4 regions of the Desulforapulum autotrophicum HRM2 genome follow, and region 1 is predicted to be linked to each of the others. Evidence: predicted binding sites of a transcription regulator. Region 1 holds the regulator's gene; each other region holds the start of a gene.
The links. The regulator sigma-54, encoded in region 1, starts transcription at its own class of promoters, with help from an activator protein. The targets are predictions, from matches to a motif close to TNTGGCACANTTTCTGCTNT.
Positions count from the first base shown of each region.

Region 2: a site for sigma-54 is predicted at 4,159-4,178, ahead of HRM2_RS20160 (DUF6515 family protein). Genes of this name have one in related genera too.
Region 3: a site for sigma-54 is predicted at 1,531-1,550, ahead of HRM2_RS20630 (periplasmic heavy metal sensor). Genes of this name have one in related genera too.
Region 4: a site for sigma-54 is predicted at 2,970-2,989, ahead of glnA (type I glutamate--ammonia ligase). Genes of this name have one in related genera too.

Region 1 is NC_012108.1:3,170,766-3,176,036, forward strand. Features, by position in the region: gene HRM2_RS13775 (KdsC family phosphatase) at 1-294, shown strand, start outside; gene lptC (LPS export ABC transporter periplasmic protein LptC) at 304-909, shown strand; gene HRM2_RS13785 (LptA/OstA family protein) at 866-1,399, shown strand; gene lptB (LPS export ABC transporter ATP-binding protein) at 1,396-2,118, shown strand; gene rpoN (RNA polymerase factor sigma-54) at 2,121-3,560, shown strand; gene hpf (ribosome hibernation-promoting factor, HPF/YfiA family) at 3,574-4,113, shown strand; gene HRM2_RS13805 (PTS sugar transporter subunit IIA) at 4,131-4,589, shown strand; gene rapZ (RNase adapter RapZ) at 4,593-5,271, shown strand, end outside.
Region 2 is NC_012108.1:4,592,066-4,597,336, reverse strand. Features, by position in the region: gene HRM2_RS20185 (hypothetical protein) at 75-311, shown strand; gene HRM2_RS20180 (B12-binding domain-containing radical SAM protein) at 467-1,375, opposite strand; gene HRM2_RS20170 (Y-family DNA polymerase) at 1,785-3,053, opposite strand; gene HRM2_RS20165 (LexA family protein) at 3,057-3,476, opposite strand; gene HRM2_RS20160 (DUF6515 family protein) at 3,579-4,064, opposite strand; gene HRM2_RS20155 (hypothetical protein) at 4,311-4,598, opposite strand; gene HRM2_RS27200 (hypothetical protein) at 4,588-4,728, opposite strand; gene HRM2_RS20150 (amino acid ABC transporter permease) at 4,842-5,271, opposite strand, start outside.
Region 3 is NC_012108.1:4,695,198-4,700,468, reverse strand. Features, by position in the region: gene HRM2_RS20640 (response regulator) at 1-72, shown strand, start outside; gene HRM2_RS20635 (YaaA family protein) at 112-894, shown strand; gene HRM2_RS20630 (periplasmic heavy metal sensor) at 943-1,440, opposite strand; gene HRM2_RS20625 (PAS domain-containing sensor histidine kinase) at 1,812-3,683, shown strand; gene HRM2_RS20620 (sigma-54-dependent transcriptional regulator) at 3,683-5,050, shown strand; gene HRM2_RS20615 (AMP-binding protein) at 5,089-5,271, opposite strand, start outside.
Region 4 is NC_012108.1:5,141,939-5,147,209, reverse strand. Features, by position in the region: gene HRM2_RS22585 (LOG family protein) at 1-441, opposite strand, end outside; gene HRM2_RS22580 (S1C family serine protease) at 534-1,331, shown strand; gene HRM2_RS28160 (FKBP-type peptidyl-prolyl cis-trans isomerase) at 1,495-2,193, shown strand; gene HRM2_RS22570 (CYTH domain-containing protein) at 2,196-2,681, opposite strand; gene glnA (type I glutamate--ammonia ligase) at 3,057-4,385, shown strand; gene HRM2_RS22560 (hypothetical protein) at 4,666-4,893, shown strand.

The DNA.
Region 1 (5,271 bases):
AATCTACTGTACGACGGGATTAAAAACAAGGTGACAGCCCTTGAAACCATACTCGACACAACCGGATTCAACGCCTCTGAAACCGCTTTTGCAGGCGATGACCTTCCAGACATCTGCGTCATGGCACGGGTTGGGCTTGCCATAGCTGTGGCAGACGCAACAGACGAGGTCAAACAAGCAGCCCACCTGGTAACCCGTAAAAACGGGGGGGGTGGGGCCGTCCGGGAGGTGTGTGAACTAATACTTAAGACCAGGGGGGAATGGAATGACATCATCAACCGGTTCTCCCGATAAAATCCGTCCATGAAACGTAAAATCAACACACCCAAAAGGGTAAGAATCGTTCTGGTGCTGCTGCTGTTCTTTCTGACAGCAGGCATTGGTGGGCTCTACTATAAGCAGCGTTTTTTTTCTGGAGACCTTGTTCTGAAAAAGATTTCCGTCGACTCCAAGGCCACTTTGCTGCTCAACAAAATGCACCAGACATCAACGCGCAACAGTATTAAAGAATGGACCCTTGATGCCTCATCTGCAAAGCTTTTAAAAGATGAGAACAAGGCCCAGATGACCGACGTGCGTGTGGTCTTTTTCACCGACAACGCAAAGGAAATCCACCTTTCTTCGACAAATGGACTCCTGGATACCAAAACCCACGACATGAGCTTTTCCGACAACGTCGTTGTCACCTATGACCAGTACACCCTGAAAACTGCTGAGTTGCATTATGACAAGAAAAGACATATACTCTATTCAAATGTTCATATCAGCATCATGGACAAGGAATCGATCCTTGAAGCGGATACAATGGAGACAGACCTGGACAAAAACACGACCAGGCTCAGGGGAAATGTTAAAGGAACTTTCAGTGAAACATTTAATTTTTTTAATGGTATGGGCAGTGATTCTTAGCCCGAGTCTTATTTCAGCCCAGACAGCTGACAACCTCCAGGACAGAAGCCTTCACATCACTGCAGACGCCATGACATCTGAAAGGGACAGCTCCTTTGTGGCGTTTACAGGCAATGCCGTGGCAACCAGCCAGGACGATGTCATCCATGCCGATGCCATAAAGATATTCATATACACGGAAGATGAGAGAAAAAAGTTAAGCAAAACCGACGAGCAGAACATCAAGGAGATCATTGCCACGGGGAATGTGACATTCACATCCCAAGACCAAAAGGCATTTGCCGACAAGGCTGTCTACACAACATCAACCCTTGTGCTGACTCTGACGGGTGACGCTCCCAGGGTAATCACAGGTGAAAGCTTTGTCACCGGCAAAAAAATCACCCTGTTTCGAAGCAATGGCAAGGTGGTTGTGGAGAGTGGGAAAGACCAGCGGGTCGAAGCACTGTTCAACCCCGCGGACAAAAAGAAAAATAAAGAGGGTGAATGACAAGACTTGCGTTGAAAAATCTTGTTAAGACCTACAACGGTCGAAGGGTAGTCAATGGTGTTAACATTGAGGTCAACCCTGGGCAGGTGACCGGCCTGCTGGGGCCTAACGGTGCCGGCAAGACAACCACATTTTACATGGCCGTTGGAATGATCAAGCCGGACAAGGGTCAGGTTTTCCTTGACCACAATGACATAACAGACTATCCAATGTACATGAGGGCAAGAAACGGCATCGGGTACCTTCCCCAGGAGGCATCCATATTCAGGAAACTCACCGTACGTCAGAATATTACAGCCATTCTTGAGGTCCGGCCCGATGTTGAAACGAACGTCAATGCCAAGGCAGACCGCCTCATGGAAGAGTTGGGCATCGCCCGTCTTGCCGATCAAAAGGCAAGCGTGCTCTCAGGCGGAGAACGAAGACGGCTTGAGATTTCAAGGGTGCTTGCAACCGACCCTTTGTTCATCCTTCTGGATGAACCCTTTGCCGGGATTGACCCCCTGGCCGTGTCAGACATACAGAAAATCATCACCCACCTCACTGAACTTGACATCGGGGTTCTGATATCTGACCATAACGTGAGAGAGACCCTTGGGGTGTGCAACTTCGCCTATATCATGAATCAGGGAGAGGTGATTGAATCGGGAAACCCGGAAAAAATCACCTCCAGCGAAATTGCAAGACGATTCTACCTTGGAGATAAATTTAGGCTCTGATTATGGCTTTAGGACTACAACAAAACTTAATACTCACCCAGCAACTGGTGATGACCCCCCAGCTGCAGCAGGCGATAAAACTACTCCAGCTCTCCCGGCTGGAGCTTGCCGGGATGATCGAGCAGGAACTCGAGGAAAACCCGGCCCTGGAAGAGAGCATTCAGGAAATAACCCAGGCAGAGGCCCGGGAGATTGAACGTGAAGCCGACACCAAAGACCAAAACGAGGACCTGAAAGAGGTCACCATTGAGGAAAAACTTTCCCAGGACACGGACTGGGAAAGCTATATCAACGAATACAACTCAACGGGAAGGGTTCACTCGGAAAGAGATTTCCAGGAGGCCCCCAATTACGAGGCATTCACCTCAGCCAAAAAGACCCTTGAAGATCACCTTCAGTGGCAGCTTCTCATGAACAGCCCAACCCCTGATCAGGAACAGATAGGAAGCATGATCATCGGCAGCCTCAACGTTGACGGATATCTTTGTTCAACGGTTGAGGAAATTGCTGAACCCGGGGGTTTTGAAATCGAAGCCGTTGAAGCCATGCTCAAAACCCTGCAAACCTTTGACCCGCCCGGTGTCTGCGCAAGGGATCTCAGGGAATCACTGCTCATTCAGATTACGAGACTTGGCATCGAAGATCCGATGCTTGAACGGATCATCACCCGGCACATGAAAAACCTGGAGAACAAAAACTACAAGAAAATCGCAAAGGATCTAGGCATATCCATAGATCATGTGGTTTCAGCCGTGAACGTCATCAAATGCCTGGAGCCCAAACCAGGTCGAGAGTTCAGCACTGAAGAACCCCAGTACATTATTCCAGACATCTATGTATACCGGGAAGGCGATGATTTTAAAATTGTCATGAACGACGACGGCCTGCCCAAACTGAGGATAAACCGTGTATACAAAGAGGCAGTCGCCAAGGGCACCAAGATATCAAAAGAGACCAAGACCTACCTCAACGAGAAGATGCAGAGCGCTTCCTGGCTCATCAAAAGCATCCACCAGCGACAGAAGACCATCTATTCTGTCATGGAGAGCATCATCAAGTTCCAGCGGGAATTTTTCCTCAACGGGATCACCCAGTTAAAACCCATGATCCTGAGGGACGTGGCCGAAGATATCCAGATGCACGAATCAACCATCAGTCGGGTCACAACCAACAAATACGCATACACCCCCCAGGGGTTATTTGAACTTAAATATTTTTTCAATAGTTCCATCTCAAGAACTGATGGTGATTCAATGGCTTCGGCAAGTGTCAAGGACAAAATCAAACTTATTATTGAAAAGGAAGATCCTCAAAACCCCTACAGCGACAAGCGACTGACAGAGATATTAGAAGAGGCTAACATCAACATAGCCCGCAGAACCGTAGCCAAATACAGGGAGATGCTTCACATTCTTCCGTCAAGTAAACGTAAACAATTTTAGGGAGGTTTTTTTTATGCAGACATCCGTCACTTTTAAACAGATTGATCCTTCCGATGCATTAAAATCCTATGTACAGAAAAAGGTAGACCGATTTGACAAAATGCTTGAAAGCCCGGCAGAGGCAAACGTGGTTCTGTCCGTTGAAAAGATTAGACACATTGCCGAAATAACCCTTGTGTGTGACCGATTGAAGATCCATGCAAAGGAGGAGTCTGAAAACATGTACTCGTCCATTGACACCCTTATGGACAAGGTGGCAGGCCAGATAAAGAAAAACAAGGACAAGATGCGACGCCACATGTCAGGCAACAAGGCAAGCATCAAGGACAATGATATTCTCCTCACCCCTCCCGAGGCCGCCTCGGACACCTCCACTCCTGAAGTGATCATGGAGGCCATTGACGTAAAACCCATTGACATCGATGATGCCGTTATGGAACTCAACTCTGGTAAGGAAAATTTCTTTGTGTTCAGCAATGCAAGGACAGAGCGTGTCAATGTTCTCTACAGGCGTAACGACGGAAAGCTTGGATTGATCCAGCCCCGCAGATAGCAAATTGCCAGGAGATTATGAAACTATCAGAACTATTACCAAGGGGTGCCATCATCCCGGACCTTGCATCAAAGGATAAAAAAGGCGTTCTTGAAGAACTTGCAATTTGTGTCGCTCCCATGGCCAGGACCGGGAGCGACGAAATTGTAAGGGTTCTTCTGGAAAGAGAACAACTTGGCAGTACAGGTATCGGTGGCGGAATTGGAATTCCCCACGGCAAGCTTGCCACTGTCGACTCCATAGTTGTCGGGTTCGGTTTGAGCCGCAAGGGAGTCTCATTTGACTCCCTTGACCACAAACCGGTCCATATTTTTTTCCTGTTGATAACCCCTGAAAACTCCACAGGAAGTCACCTGAAAGTTCTGGCACAGATTTCAAAGCTTCTCAAAAAGGACCACTTTAAGGAAAGCCTGTTACGGGCCGAATCCATTGACGAAATCCAGAAAATCATTCTTGACATTGATGAAGAGTTTTAACCCATGAACCGCCAAAGCCTATTTATACTCACCGGCCTTTCCGGGTCAGGAAAGAGCACAGCCATGGAGGCATTTGAAGATGCAGGTTATTACTGCGTTGACAACATGCCCATCGAGCTTCTGCCAAAATTTCTTGACCTCCCCCTGGACAGCGACACCGACATAAACGGTTTTGCCTTTGTCATGGACATCCGGGCCAAACAATTTTTATCCCAATTTCCTTCGGTCCTGGAATCCTTGGGGAAGAACGGGCATATTCCGGAAATTATTTTTCTTGAGGCCGATGAAAACATCCTTTTAAAACGATACAGCCAGACCCGGCGCCATCACCCCGCAGGTCAGGACAAAAGTCTGATTGAAAGCATAAAGTCAGAAAAAAGCCTCATGCTTCCCATCAGAAAAATTTCAAAACGGATCATTGACACAAGCAATTACAATGTCCACCAGCTTAAAGCCGAAATCCGCAATATTGCCCACCACCACGCCCTCAAACCTGTATCCATGAAGATCAACCTCCTCTCGTTTGGATTCAAGTACGGCATCCCTACGGATGCAGATCTTGTGGTTGACATGCGGTTTCTCTCAAACCCTTTTTTTGTACCAGAGCTGAAAGCGTTGAATGGTCGCACAAAGGAGGTTAAAGATTTTGTGCTTGAAACCATCCAGGCCAAAACTTTTTTAA
Region 2 (5,271 bases), 1.4 Mb from region 1:
ATACCATGCTCCGGCCATGCCGGTTATACGAATCTGGATAAATCACGATTTATGTCATCAAAAGGAATTACTCCATGGCTATTTTTGGAAGGGATGGATTTGTGCGGAAACAAGAAATTGCTTTCGCGAAGAAACTTCTTGTCTGGAAATATGAAAAATCTGGTATGGCTTTACCCCATGAGACGGCTATATCCGATCACGCCAGGAAAATTGTTGATGATGCCCATAGTATAGCTAAAAAAACTGGCAGCAATGTGTTGGAAATCTTGAAAGAGACTGTGACAGATATTCAAAATAAAAAAAAAGAATGAAATCTGAAAGTTGCAAGCGCCCTTTAGCCGGATATGCGAGGTGCCGGACATGCAGCTGTAGTTGTCTACTGCAAATGTCCGGGAACGCAGCAGATCCGGTCAAAGGGTGCTCCCGGAGGGTTTGCCTGTTTTGAGTTTTGACTGCTGATTTTGTATTACAACCCTCGCATGTATTCAGGGCGCCTGACCGATGGGTCTTTAATCCCGGCTTCAACTCTATGCAAAAAGTCTCGTTTATCTTTTCCCAGTTCACCTTTCAAACTCAGATAATTGGAAGCATGATTTGTGTTGAATATGCAACCGGTCAGGTCATCGTCTGTATTTTTTATCAGGGTATACAATTCCTCTAAAATCTGGGTGGAGGTACATGGCTGGAATTTGTTCTTTAAATTTTGAGCAAGTATCTCTGATCCTGGAGTCATCTCCAGTGTGAGGGGGGAAATATACCACTTTCTCGGCATGGGAGGAGCCATACGATTTATTAATTTTGCCGATTCAACAGCGTGCCTTTGACTTTTTTCCGGGTCATTCCCGGCAAGGCCCAGCAGAAAAATCCCGGACCAGTCAATTCCTGCCTGGTGGCATTTTTGAGCAGCCAAGGCGTAATCGTCCTGGGTCGCCCCTTTGTTGCAGTCTTTGAGTACCTGGTTATCTCCACTTTCAATACCCACATAAACCATTGTAAACCCGGCGTCGGCAAGCCGTTTTAAATCATCATCAGACTTTTTGAGAATATCCTGGACATGGGCATAGGAACTTACCTTTCTTAAATTCGGATGCTGCTGATAACAGTATCGTGTTAATTCAATAAGGACATGGGATTTCACAACAAAGGCATTACCGTCTTCAAAAAATATCTTTTCAACCCGGCTTCCAAACATTTCCCGGGCCTTACGAATATCGTTTTTGATATCTTCGATATCCTTGCGCATTGAAAATTTTTTTGTCAGATACATGGAGCAAAACGTACACCTGTGAGTGCATCCGTTTGTAACTTTTATTAATAATGAATCCCACTCCGAAGGCGGTCTGAATACAGGTGCTTCTAAATTGCCAACATCCATGTTCATGGTTTGTTTCTCCTTTTAACGGTCTTATCGCTTAAAATTACCTTTAAAAATGAATCGGGGTTTCAATTTCACAAAAGCGATGGCATATAATCGTGCCCTCCATAAATATCCGTTGCACAAGCGGCGTGTCAATACAATTGTTTCCATTCTTGATTTGTGAACCATTCCAGGTACAGGGACCATGCAGTGGGTCGAAAAAGTTGAGTACTTAAGTTCAGAACTAAAAAGCAGAAGCCCTGCGGGAGCGTTATTTGACCGGATCTGCTGCTTTGCCGGGTCTTTTCGGGCGGCTACAGCCCCATGCCCGGCGTTTTGCATATCCAGCCACCAGTTACCGTTTGCAACTTTTTCGATGGAATTTTTTCTTTTATGCGAACATGGGTGGCGTGGGTCGGGGATGAACCTAGTCAATGTTCAAAAGCTGATTCCATTCGGTTGTGTAGGCTGGAGATCTGTGACTGCAGGCCCCTTTCCAGGACGGATGGCCGGAAAGCCCCATTGCGGCATACCGGACAGCGTGACTGCCCATGCGGGCATTGATTTTGTCCATGGCCTGCATCAGGTTGTCTGACCTGGATCGGTCCGTTGTATCAAACAGATCCAGTTGCACCTGGCCGTCCCGGGTCAGGCTGGAAAAGACAATACCCGCCTTTGTGTAATATTTGCCGGATTGGAATATTTGTTTTAACAGCCCCTTTCCCTGCTTGATAAGCTCTGGTGTGCTGTTGGATGCTGTGGGCAGAACCGCTGTTTTGGAATTGTAGTAATAGGACTGGGGGGAGAACCGGTTTGTCATCACATACACGGTGAGTGTTTCGGTAAAGCTGCCCTGGTGCCTTAGTTTTTCCGCACCCCGGGAAATGTAGAGTGATACGGCCTGGGACAGTTCATCAAAGGTGGTTGCCGGTGTTTTAAACGATCGGGAAACAGCGACAGATTTTCGTCTTGCAGGACAGTCCTCCAGGGGGTAACAGGATTCTCCTGCAAGCTCCCGCTGCATGCGGATACCGTTGATGCCCATTTTGCCTCGAATCAGGGATGGGGCGGCTGACTTGAAATCCAGGGCAGTGCGAATGCCCCGGTATTTAAAAAAGGGAGTCAATCTTCTGCCAATGCCCCAGACATCACCAATGGGGGTCATTTCCAGGGCAAGATCCCTGTAGCTTGTCGGGGTTAAATCCAGCACACCATCGGCTTTGGATGATTTTTTGGCAATTCGGTTGGCAATTTTTGCAAGGGTTTTGGTGGGTGCAATGCCAATGGATACAGGAATGCCGGTATTTCTTTGCACGGTATTGCGCATTTTCCGGGCATAATTCACCAGGTCTGTGAATGCAAAATTTGTAAGATCCAGAAAGGCTTCATCAATGGAATAAATTTCCATGGCCGGGGTAAACGGGGCCAGGGTCTGCATCACCCGGTTGGACATATCCCCGTAAAGCGGATAATTGGATGAAAAGACACGCACGCCATTGCCTTCAACAATGGCTTTGATCTGGAAAAAGGGGGCACCCATGGCAATGCCCAGGGCTTTGGCCTCATTGGAACGTGCCACGGCACAGCCGTCATTGTTGGAAAGCACAATCACAGGTTTGCCCACAAGCTGGGGATTAAAGACCCGTTCACACGAGACATAAAAATTATTGCAGTCGACCAGGGCAAAAACCGGCATATTTCACACCTTGTGAATCACATTGGTGACAACACCCCAGATTTCCAGGGATTTTTCCTGGGTGATGCTGATGGGCTGGTAGTCCTCATTGTCAGGTTCAAGCGAGATAAGGGCGTTTCTGTATCTCAGGCGTTTTACCGTTAACTCGCCGTCGATGACAGCGATGACAATTTTCTTGTCCGTGGCTTCCAGGGAGCGGTCAACAATGAGGATATCACCCGGGTGGATCCCGGCATTGATCATGGAGTCTCCACTGACCCGGACAAAAAAAGTAGCTGCCGGGTGTTTAATCAGGTGGCGGTTCAGATCCAGGCTGCCTTCCATGTAATCCTCAGCAGGTGATGGGAAGCCCGCTTCCACGGAAGAGATACAGATGGGGCAGCTGATTGCGGTTGAATTATCCGGTATGAGTATTGTGTTCATTAAAATCCTGCTTGTCTGATACCAAAATGAATGCCATGGGGATAGATTATAATTTGATAAGAGACAATGCAAGATTTTAAGATTAAATTATAGCTTGTTTCTCTAACCCGCCGGTATCCGGTTTAAAGCAGTGATAAATTTTTTGTCAACCCATCCCAGTTTGCCGGAGGGAAGCTCAACATAGAGCCAGCCTGTGGACTCTTGGTAGACTCTGAGGATTTGTCCCTGATATGCCAGGGACGACACCCCGTAGGTCATACCGGGTCCAGATCTCACATTGAGTATCTCCACTGCCACGGATACCTCTTCTTTTACTTTTACGATTTCAGCTGTTTCCTCTCGTTCAGCAGCTGTTAAAACAGGTGGGGCAACGACTAAATATCCGTCAGGCACCCGGACATAATAGATCCCGTTGAAATAGTAGTATTTTGCATCATCAACAATCCTGATGCCGTATCCGGGGGGAAGTGACGCTATGACTGCCCCCTCTGGCGCTTCAACCGGGACATATCCAGCAGGCCCTCTATGATAAAATCCGCCGTCCCTGAAAAAGAGATGTCTGGTTCCGACAACAATGAGCTCAAACAAGGGGTCAGGGCCGTGGAAAAATCCGTGGAATGGAGCTGTTGGAGGGCCTGCAAAAGTTGATGGACAAGGCATCGTGATGCCTAAAACGACCAAAAAAGCAGTAATTGTTTTACATATGTTTGCCAGCATGTTTTTCCCCTGTATTATAGTCTCATGATCAGATTAAATCCTTCCATATGTCTTGTCTTTTGAGCCATATTTTGGAAAACTTTTATCTGATCATGAGCCTCAACTTCTTTTGTGCGTCTACTCGTTCTGCCTGTCCTGATTTTCGCGGTCAGGCGGGTTGTCTGGACGAAGAACCAGCTGGTCCCCATCCCTTTCCTGAACACAGGTTCCGGTTACCGTATCACCCTGGGGGTTTTCAAACGCTGCAGTATCCCCCTCGGATTTTCCTTCGCAGGCGGTATACGCTTCCGGTGGCGGCCCCTTATGTCCTTTGGGCCCACCCTGGGCAAAGGCTGGACCCAGCGTGAAGATAGTTAAGATTCCTGCAAGTATTAGGATCGTTGATTTTCGCACATTAATTGTCATCTTTCATTCTCCTTAATTGGTATTGAATAATTTTGTCCGTTGCAATCAAGCGCCCCCGGGTCTTTTCATCCTGTGAGGCCTTGTTTAACTCAGCTTTTTTAATCTTCGTAGCATTTCCCATCTGTTTCATTCTTGTGTCCTGATTTTCGGGATTTTTTTGAGGCTACAATCATTCTTTCAGGGGTATAATGACAAAACATTATGGAAAAAAATTGAGGAAATCGTGTGGAGAATTAGTGGATGTCACATGTTCTGAGTCAATCGACGTTCAACAGCCGCCACCCCCATGGAACAGCAGAAACAGACAATGAAGTAGAGTGCAAGAATGGTCAACCACACCTCAAAGGTGAGAAAGGTGGCGGACATCAGTTCCATGCCCTGGAAGGTCAGCTCCTGGATGGAGATCACCGACACAATGGACGAATCTTTGATGGTGGAGATGATCTGACCGGCCATGGGGGGAAGCATACGCCGCAGGGCCTGGGGAAGGATTACATGGCGGAGCTGCTGGAACCGGGTGAAGCCAAGGGATGAAGAGGCTTCCCACTGCCCTTTTTCAATGGATTCAATGCCTGCCCGGATGATTTCAGTGAAATAGGCCCCCTCGTACAGGGCAAGGGATGCGGTTGCCGAAAAAAAGACCGGCAAAAGAGACGGATCCGACACAAAGGTC
Region 3 (5,271 bases), 1.5 Mb from region 1:
AAGATCCAGGTAACCTCCACCTATTGTCCTATTTGTTACCAGGAAGCGATTGCAAGGATTCGACAGAAATAACTGTTCCACCGGGTAAAATATGTTTAAAAACCCACAAACATGGGAATTAAAATGAAAATCATCCTCTCCCCTGCCAAAACCATGGCAGATCCGGAAAAAACCATGCTTCGTCCGGAGATTGAATCTGAAATCATAATGACCAGGCCTGTTTTTGAGCAACGGGCCCAAGCACTGATTCGTTTGCTCAAGGGGTTTTCTGAAATAGAGCTCAAGGCGCTCTTCAAGGTGAGTGACGCCATTGCCCGAAAAACCCTGGATCAGATTAACGGGTTTGGTGAAACCCGGCCAGTTCCTGCAATCTTTGCATTCCAGGGCGCTGTGTACAAGGCCCTTGCTCCGGAAGCATTCACAGGAGAATCCCTCGTATTTTGCAGGCAAAACCTGGTGATTCTCTCGGCCCTTTACGGGGTGCTCAATCCCTTTGACGCTGTTTTTGCCCACAGACTGGATTTCACCTGCAAGCTTGAATGCGGCGCAAACATGACCTTGCGTAAATTCTGGACATCTCCGATTCACGAATGGTTTGATGAGAATCTTGCCGCGGATGAATTCATCGTGAACCTGGCATCGGACGAATATGCATCCCTGGTTACAAAGGGTGGATTAAAAGCGAGGGTCATCACCCTTGCGTTCATGGAAAAAAAAGGGGGAGTATTAAAAACCGTTGCAGCCCACTCAAAACAGGCCAGGGGGCTCTTTTTAAGGCAGATCGTTCAACAACGGGTGACAGAACCAGGGATGATCAAGTCGTTCAAGGTGGCAGGCTACACCTATGACGGAAAAATTTCCCAGAAGAACCGGTGGGTATTTGTGTTGAAATGAACAAGGCCCTCCCGGTTGAACAGGAGGGCCTTGTTCCTTTATTGGTGCTTATTTGTCAATGGTGTCAGGATCTGTGCTGTCATTGTCTTGATCGCCCATGGTCATGCCGTTCCTGGGGCCTCCCATGCAGCCCTTTTTTCCAAATCCCTTGCCGCCTGCAAAAAAGTTGATTTCCGGGGCAATCTTTTTTGCCTCAAGGGCAAAGTTGATCCGTTTGACCATCAAAGCCTTTTGAAGATCACCTGCTTCATTGGCAAGTGCAACAAGGCGTTGTCCGTCTGGGGCCGATGTCTGCATGAGGATTCTTAGCTCATCTTTTTTTGCACGCATGGCTGCCCTGGTCGCTGCTGTTTCATCAATAAATTTTTGGTGAAGGGTTTTAAGCTGGGTTTGCTGGTCCTCGGTAAGGTTTGCCATGGGACTGTTGTATCCGGCCCGGCAACCCTTTTTTCCATGCCCCTGGCCGTGGTTCCAGGCAAATGCTACTCCAGAAAGCCCAACTATGGCAAATACGAGTGTTGTAAGGATAATAATTTGTTTTTTCATGGTTTTCTCCTTTGTGGTGGTCTGGCCACCTTTTTGTCTGTTCATGTTTTGCGGCCCGGGCCGCACATCCGCTGTTGTTGGATACTAATCACTGCATACGGCGTGCCATGGGCTGATCAAAAGGATTAACTTCCTGAAATATAATGCAAAATACATTTTTTCCTTTGTGGTGTGACTGAATCGTGATACATGGGTATCGGGTATTTTGTATCCAGTACGGTGTCCTCACATGGGTATAAAATACCCGGCTCCCCGGGTGGTCAATGGTGAAACTCCGGGTGTGTCGGCCCGGGCACCATAATTGCTTGGTAAATTGGGGAGAACAAGGAAAAATTAAGAACAAACCTATGGATTTTACGCGAGATGGGCCAATGACAGAACCCAAAAAGAGAACAACGGGAATCTCCCCTTTTATAATCATGGGGGCAATTCTTGTGCTGATGTCCATTTTTATGCTTATGGCCATGGACAACATCAAGGAACACGACGCCAGGATTGTTGAAAAGCTGACGGCAAAGGGAACCTTTCTTATCAGGGCCTTTGAGGCCGGCACCCGCACGGGTATGATGACGATGAGATGGCGGGCAGCAAGGGTCCAGAACCTGTTGACTGAAACGGCCTTTCAGCCGGAAGTGAAATATCTGATGATCATAACCGGGGATGGAAAGATTCTGGCCCACAGTGATCCTGAAAAAATTGGCACCTTTTATGGGAAAATGCCCGATGTGGACCCCCTGGGTGACGGTACGGCCATTTTTCACCGGGAAGTTTTTTCTGGGGAAGGGGACAAGACCTTTGAGGTATTTAAGGTGTTCACCCCGGCAAAGCGGTTTCATCGTCCAGGGCCGGGGGGGCGCATGGGCAGGCGGAGGACAGCCGGGGCTGTTCAAGGCCTTTTTCTGACCCGGGAATCACAGCCTGAAACAGGTACAGCTCCAGAAATCCCGGGTCCGGCATCATCAAAAAAGGTCCACGCCAGCCACCAACCGGCAGAGGGTGACTGGTTCAGTTCCCATTTCTCCAGGTGTCCTGAACAATGCCGGGATTCGGGTCCACAGATTATCATTGCAGGCCTTGATATGACCGGCGCCGCGTCAGGGAAAAGAGCCTATATTAACCATGTTATCATCAATGGTGCCGTTCTCTTTCTCATGGCAAGTGCTGGTATTGTTGGCCTTTTTATGCTCCAGGGATACCGGTCCACCCGGTCGTCGCTTTCCAGGGTCATGGCCTTTTCAAACAGGCTGGTCGAAACCATGCCCGCAGGCTTGATTGCCGTGGATCTTAACCTTGAAATCACTTCCTGGAACCGGGAAGCCATGGTGATTCTCGGGGAAAAAGATAAGCCGGTCCTGCCGGTGGCGCTGGTTGAAATGGCCGCAATCATGGAAGAAAAAAATCAAAAAATCTCAAGGGAGCTTGCCTTTCCTTCCCTGTCCGGTGGTTCTCTGGTCCTGGATGTGGTTGCTTCACCCATCCGGGATGACGGACAAGGGGCATCAGGCTATCTTTTTTTGTTCAGGGATCTGACCGAGCTTACGGCGTTAAAGCAGGAGGTGGAAAGGAGTCGTCGCCTTGCTGCCGTTGGTAAGCTTGCCGCAGGTGTGGCCCATGAAATTCGAAATCCCTTGAGCTCCATCAAGGGATTTGCCACCTATTTCAGGGAGCGGTATAAGGGCGTTGCCGAGGACAGGGAGACGGCCGATATCATGATCCACGAGGTCGAACGGCTCAACCGGGCCATTACCCAGTTGCTTGAATTTGCAAAGCCCGTGCCCGTGGTTGCCCGAAAGGTGGATGTTAAGGACCTTGTGGCCCATTCGTTAAAGCTTGTGGAGAACGACCTTGCCGCCAGGGGAATAGGGGTTGAAAAAACGATCCCCAGGGATCAAAAAGAGGTGACAATTGATCCAGACAGGCTCAACCAGATTCTTTTAAACCTCTACCTCAACGCCATCCAGGCCATGGACAACGGTGGCACCCTCGGGGTAAAGGTGACCACGGAAAAGGGGTGTTTGTTTGTTGAGGTGAGCGATACCGGGTCTGGCATTGCCGTGTCGGATATGGAAAAAATATTTGACCCCTATTATACCACAAGGGCCAGGGGTACGGGGCTGGGGCTTGCCATGGTACACCGAAACCTTGAGACCATGGGCGCTGACATCAGGGTGGAAAGCAGGGAGGGGCATGGAACGACCTTTTTTCTTAAGATTCCCTGCCTGGACACTGGGGAGACAGAATAATGGATTGCAGAAACAGGATACTGGTTGTGGATGATGATCTGGGTCACAGGACCATGCTCAGGACACTGATGACCGGGTGGGGCTATGAGGTGACTGTGGCCGATGATGGGACAACTGGAGTTGATGCGGTAAAATCAGCCCCCTTTGACATGGTGCTCATGGACATGAAGATGATCACCATGTCGGGCATGGAGGCCCTTGAGGAGATTCACGGATTTAATCCGTCATTGCCGGTGATCATCATGACGGCCTATTCGTCGGTTGAAACAGCCGTTACCGCGTTAAAACGTGGAGCGGTTGACTATCTGACAAAACCCCTTGATTTTGAAAAGCTCAAGTTGACCCTTGCCCGCATGGTCGAGACCCTCTGCCTGAAACAGGAGAATCTCACCCTCAGGCAGAGCCTTGGCAAACAGTTCAACCGGGAGAATATCATCGGCAACAGCCCGGCCATGCTCGCCTTGCTTGAAACGGTTGAGATGGTGGCGCCGTCGGAGGCCAATATTCTTATTTATGGCGAATCGGGAACGGGCAAGGAGCTCATTGCCGGGGCCCTTCACCAGAATTCCACAAGAAGAGTGCACCCCTTTGTCCGGATCAACTGTGCCGCCATCACTGAGACTCTGCTGGAATCCGAGCTGTTTGGCCACGAGCGGGGGGCCTTTACCGGGGCTGACCGGCGAAGAAAGGGCAGCTTTCTTGCCGCAGACAGGGGCAGTATCCTTCTGGATGAGATCGGCGAGATGAATCAGGCCATGCAGGCCAAGCTGTTGCGGGTGCTCCAGGAACGGGAGGTGACTCCGGTTGGCAGCGAAACCCCTGTTCCCGTTGATGTGAGGGTCATGGCATCGACCAACCGGGATCTGGCCCGGATGGTCGAACAGGGGCATTTCAGGCAGGATCTCTTCTTCCGGCTCAACGTGGTCGGTATCGAGATTCCGCCCCTCAGGGCCCGCAGCCAGGATGTGCCGGTGCTTGCCCTGCATTTCTTAAGACTGTTTGCCGAAAAAAACAACCGTGACATCAGGGGGTTTACCCCCGAGGCCATGGACGCCATGATCCATTACCCCTGGCCGGGCAATGTAAGGGAACTGATGAACTCGGTGGAGCGGGGTGTGGTTCTGGCACGGTCGGACTATCTGAACCTGAACGACCTGCCGTTTATTCGACAGGGACAGGTCATGAATACAGGGTGGTCCGGGGAAAATCCATCTGCGGGTGTGGATCGTCCCCTGGCCGAGATCGAGCAGGAAGCCGTGTTAAAGACCCTTGCCTCGGCCGACAACAACAAGAGTGAAGCGGCCAGGCGCCTGGGCATTACCCGGAAAACGCTTCTTAAAAAACTGCGGCTTTACGGCGAAGCGTAATCCAGGAGCGTTGCCTGATTGGGCAACGCCCTTGATTCCTATCGTCGTTCCGGCCAGATTTCAGTGGCAAGTTCGGATAGCTTGAATTTTTGAATCTTGCCGCTGGCCGTCATGGGATAACCCTCGACCATGGTGACGTAGCGGGGGATCTTGTACCGGCTGATCTTGCCCCTGCAAAAATCCATGACATCGCTCTCATCAAGTAAGGTGCCCTCCTTGAG
Region 4 (5,271 bases), 2.0 Mb from region 1:
ATCAATAAATTCGATGAGCTTGTTGTAATATCCATTAACATTGAGAAACCCGCAGGGTTTCTGGTGGAGGTTGAGCTGGGCCCAGGTGATGATTTCAAACATTTCATCCATGGTGCCAAACCCGCCGGGAAGGGAGATAAAACCGTCTGAAAGATCTGCCATCAGGGCCTTTCTTTCGTGCATGGTGTTGACAACCCTGAGGTCGGAAAGTTCGGTAAAGGCCACCTCCATTTTATAAAGGTGTTCCGTGATAACGCCGGTGACGCTTCCTCCGTTTTTGACGACGGAGTCGGCAAGAACGCCCATCATTCCGACACTGCCGCCTCCATAGACAAGCCCGATGCTTTTTTCTGCAAGGGCCTTTCCAAGTTTGGCTGCCATGTTAACATATTCCGGATCCGAGCCGGCGCTTGATCCGCAAAATACGCAAATTTGTTTCATAATTGATTTTTCCTGCAGGGTCATGGTTGTTTGTACTCCCAGCCGTGATTCGCGGCTGTATCTATTCTGTTCAATGTGGTAGGTAACATACTATGACAAGCTTAAAAGAAACAGCCGTTTTTTTTGTATGGATTGTGGTTTGCCTTGTTTTATCACCCTACAGGGCAATGGCCTGCAACGGGATCGAATGTTTGCCTGACACCATCGAACGGGTCAAACCCGCCATTGTCGGTATCGGCACGGTTCAGAAAACACGCCGTCCTCCCGGGGTGCTCGGCGGAACAGGGTTTGTGATAGCAGACGGAAATCATGTGATCACAAATGCCCATGTGATTCCAGAAAAATTCAACACAAGATACCATGAGTTTCTGGCCGTGTTCACAGGCCGGGACAGAAATCTGTCCGTTACCCCGGCCGAGGTGGTGTTGACGGACAGGGAGCATGATCTTGCCCTGTTGAAAATACCGGGAGATCCCCTGCCTGTATTGACCCTTGGAAATGATGAAACAGTTCGGGAAGGAGAGGTGTATGCCCTGTCGGGATATCCTTTGGGGGCAGCCCTGGGTCTCCATGTGGTGACCCACCACTGTCTGATATCTGCCATCACGCCCATCATTCTTCCCGTGTTCAGAGGCCGCAAACTGGATCAGTCACGGGTGGATCTTCTTATCAATCCCTTTGATGTTTTCCAGCTCGACGGCACGGCCTACCCGGGAAACAGCGGTAGTCCATTGTATGACATCAGGACGGGTGCTGTTGTGGGCATTGTCAATATGGTGCTGGTAAAAGGGGCAAAGGAAAATGCCATCACTGATCCCAGCGGTATCACCTATGCCATTCCCCTCCGCCATGTAAAGGCAATCCTTAAAAAGGCGGGCCTGAATTATTGAAGATCATACCATGGCCGATTGTATCAGGTGGCCCATGGTGTGATAAAATTTCCATGGGATTGTCCTTCTGAAGTCAAGATAAAAACTTTGATTGCTATTGTCTCAAGTTTCTGGTAGCAGAAATGGTTTAATTAACTTTTTAGTCCTTTAAAGGAGCTTCTTCATGCTAGCAAAGAACATCACCCGTGGCCTCACCGTTGCAACCGCCTTACTCTTTATTGCCGGTTCAGGCTTTTGTGCCGATGAAACATTGAAAACTGAAAAAGAGAAGATCAGCTATGCCCTTGGCGCAACCATCGGAAACAACATCAAACAAGATTATGCCGTTGATCAGGAGGCTTTTTTCAAGGGGTTCACGTCGAGCACCACAGGAAAAATCCTCATGACCGCTGAAGAGATGCAGCAGAGTATGGCGATCTTTCAGCAGCAGATGCAGGCAAGCCAGATGGCAAAAATGCAGGCAGTTGCGGACAAAAACAAGATCGACGGGGATGTGTTTCTTGCTGAGAACAAGGTAAAAGAGGGGGTTGTTACCCTTGAAAGCGGTCTTCAGTATAAGGTTATTAAAAATGGTGAAGGTAAAAAACCGGTGGCCTCGGACACGGTGGAGTGCAATTACAGGGGAACGACCATTGACGGTGTAGAGTTTGACTCTTCCTACAAAAGGGGGAAGCCTGCGTCATTTCCTGTACAGGGCGTGATCAAAGGGTGGACAGAAGCCCTTCAGCTCATGAATGTGGGATCCAAATGGATGCTCTATATCCCTGCTGACCTTGCCTATGGTGACCGGGGTGCAGGTCCCACAATCCAGCCGGGTACCACCCTGATTTTTGAGATCGAGCTGCTCGGCATCAGCGGATAGTTTCAGGGAACGGGTCTGACTTTCCACTCTAAATAGGGGTGGTTCACCAGGCTGGCGTTGTAGTAGCGGGGATCTTTCGTTACCTCCCGGCCAATCCAGGCGGGTGGTTCAAAGGTCTGGTCTTCCGACTCAAGTTCGATCTCTGCAAGGACCAGTCCCATGTTGGCACCTGTAAACTGGTCAACGCACCAGGTGAATCCCCCATGATCAATGAAAAATCGCTGTTTTTCCACCAGGGGTTTGGGGCAGAGACGGTCCAGCATTTCCTGGGCATCGGCGATGGGTATGGGGTATTCATACTCCAGGCGGGTGAAGCTGCAGGTTTGGCCTTTGATGGTTAGAAATGCCGCGGTATCGACAATCCTGACCCTTACCACACCTTCCACACTATTCTTGATATACCCCTGACGCATGGCAACATGGGTTTTAGCCTGTTGTTGCCAGGTGTCGTGCCGCAGCAGAAATTTTCGTTCTATTTCAATGGCCATTATTGAAAATACCCCGAATGCCAGGCAAAAGGCAAGAGGCTAAAAACGACTTGTCACCTAAAAGTTGCAAGCCCCTCTGTAGCAGCAAGGAAATCAAGCCCCATGTTTATTAAAGTCTGTTCTTACATAAGTGTGTTTTTCGGGATAAAAATATTGCAAAAATGTATTTTATTGTCCCAGGTAGACAAGCCTCGGGAGGTGTTCTTTCTGGAATTTTTTCGTTTGGAAATGTATGTAACTTCCTGTAAATAAAGCATTGTATGTTTTTAATCTGTTTCTTTCTAATTCCCTGGCACGCTTAGTGCTTTTATGTCAGAACCAAATGATGGATATTAACCAGGTAATTACTAACGATACTGAAAGGGAGCGTTTGAAATGACAAAAGAAGAGATTCTAGCAATCATAGAAAAAGAGAATGTTAATTTTTTTAGAATTCAGTTCTGTGATATCAACGGGTTCATGAAAAATGTTGCCGTGCCAAAGAGCCAGATTGAAAAGGCTCTGGACGGAAAGATCATGTTTGACGGTTCTTCCATTGACGGGTTTGCCCGGATCCAGGAGTCTGACATGTATCTTAAGCCCGATTACAACACCTTTTGTGTGTTGCCATGGCGGCGCAGGAACGGCGTGTCTGCCGCAAGAATCATGTGTGACGTTCACAAGGCCGACGGCACTCCGTTTATAGGATGTCCCCGGGTGAACCTTAAGCGAATCCTGGCCGAGGCAAAGGAGATGGGATTTACCATGAACGTCGGCACAGAGGCCGAGTTCTTTCTCTTTAAACTGGATGAGAAGGGAAACGCAACAACCACAACCGACGACAATGCCGGGTATTTCAACCTTGATCCCGAGGATACCGGCCTTGACTGCAGAAGGGAGATCATCGAAACCCTGGAGGAGATGGGGTATGAGATCGAGGCGTCCCACCATGAGGTTGCCGAGGGCCAGCATGAGATCAACTTCAAATATGCCGATGCCCTGACCTGTGCCGACAATACTGTAACCTTTAAATGGGTCGTAAAATCCATTGCAAAGAAACATGGGCTCCACGCCACCTTTATGCCAAAACCGATCTTTGGTATCAATGGTTCCGGTATGCACACCAACCAGTCCCTGTTCAATCTTGATGGAACTAATGCGTTCGCAGACGAATCAGACCCGCTGAAGTTAAGCCAGGTGGCCTACCAGTACATTGCCGGTATCATGAAGAATGCCAGGGGGTTCTCAGCCGTAACCAATCCCATTGTCAACTCATACAAACGCCTGGTGCCGGGTTATGAGGCGCCTGTGTATGTGGCCTGGTCAACTTCAAACCGAAGTGCCCTTGTCCGGATTCCCGCCTCCCGTGGCATTGGCACAAGGGTTGAACTCCGTTGCCCGGATCCCTGCTGTAACCCCTACCTTGCCTTTGCCATGATGCTCAGCTCAGGCCTTGACGGGGTCAAGAACAAACTTGCGGTTCCAGCCCCAACGAACAGCAATATCTTTGATATGACGGCTACAGAAAAGATTGAGGCCGGCATTGCCTCCATGCCGTCTTCGCTGAGTGAAGCCATAGAGGAGTTGAAGGCAAGCCCCCTTACCCGCCATACCCTTGGAGAGCATATCTATGAGAAATATATCATCAACAAGGAGGCGGAATGGGATCACTACCGGATCAGCGTCACCGATTGGGAAGTTAAAGAATACCTGAATATTTATTAACCGGCACGGCCGGCGTATGATGTCTGCTCCGGCCGCAACAAATTAATGGTTGACTGAAAGAGAAATTGTAATAAAAAATTGTTGTACAGGGAGGGCCATGGGATGAAACGCCATGGCCCTCTTCTTTTTTATGTATGTTTTCTTCTGAACATTCTTTTGCTTTTTTGTTTAATCTGCTATTAAAGACCCCTGTAGTGATCGGGTATGCCCGGTCTGTTTCTGTTTAAAGTGCAAAAGATATATAAATATATGTCAAACAGATTGAAAAGGAAGGGGAAATATGGCTATGGACCGCAGCAACGAAGATGTTAACCCATCAATGTACCAGAGCGTGGACGGGGGTGCAGATAGCTCTGGTCTGGTTGATTACTATTGTCCCCACTGTAAGGGAAAGCTCTTCAGGGGGAAGGTTACTGAGCTTAAAATGGTTTGTCCCCACTGCAATATTCTGGTCAGAAGTTCCGGCGCTCAGGATCTGGAATTAGCAGGAGAACCAGAAGAACAATAAACAGCGGTTGTTTCAATTTCCATTGTGAACCTGTTCTTGTTCTCCCCTTGCCCCTGAAAGCATGGGGGTCCTCCCCCGCAAAGGATTGGATCCAAAGAAGGGTCTGAAGATGCACAATAGAATCGAACAGGTGTCAAATACAATCCCTGGTGGGTATTCCCAGGGATTGACCTTGGTGCCAATCCCCCCTGTAGGTTAACCCCCCCATCGTTCCGGGCGAAGGTTTTTATTTCTTTCCCATTTCTCAATTGGGTATTCCTCGTTCTTGAAGACTCAAGGCGCACATTCCATGGGGACAAAGAGATTAAAGATTCAATCCAAGGTGTCGATATCTCTTTTGTCGGATATATGGTACTTCTTATCCTGTGCTGTTCAGGG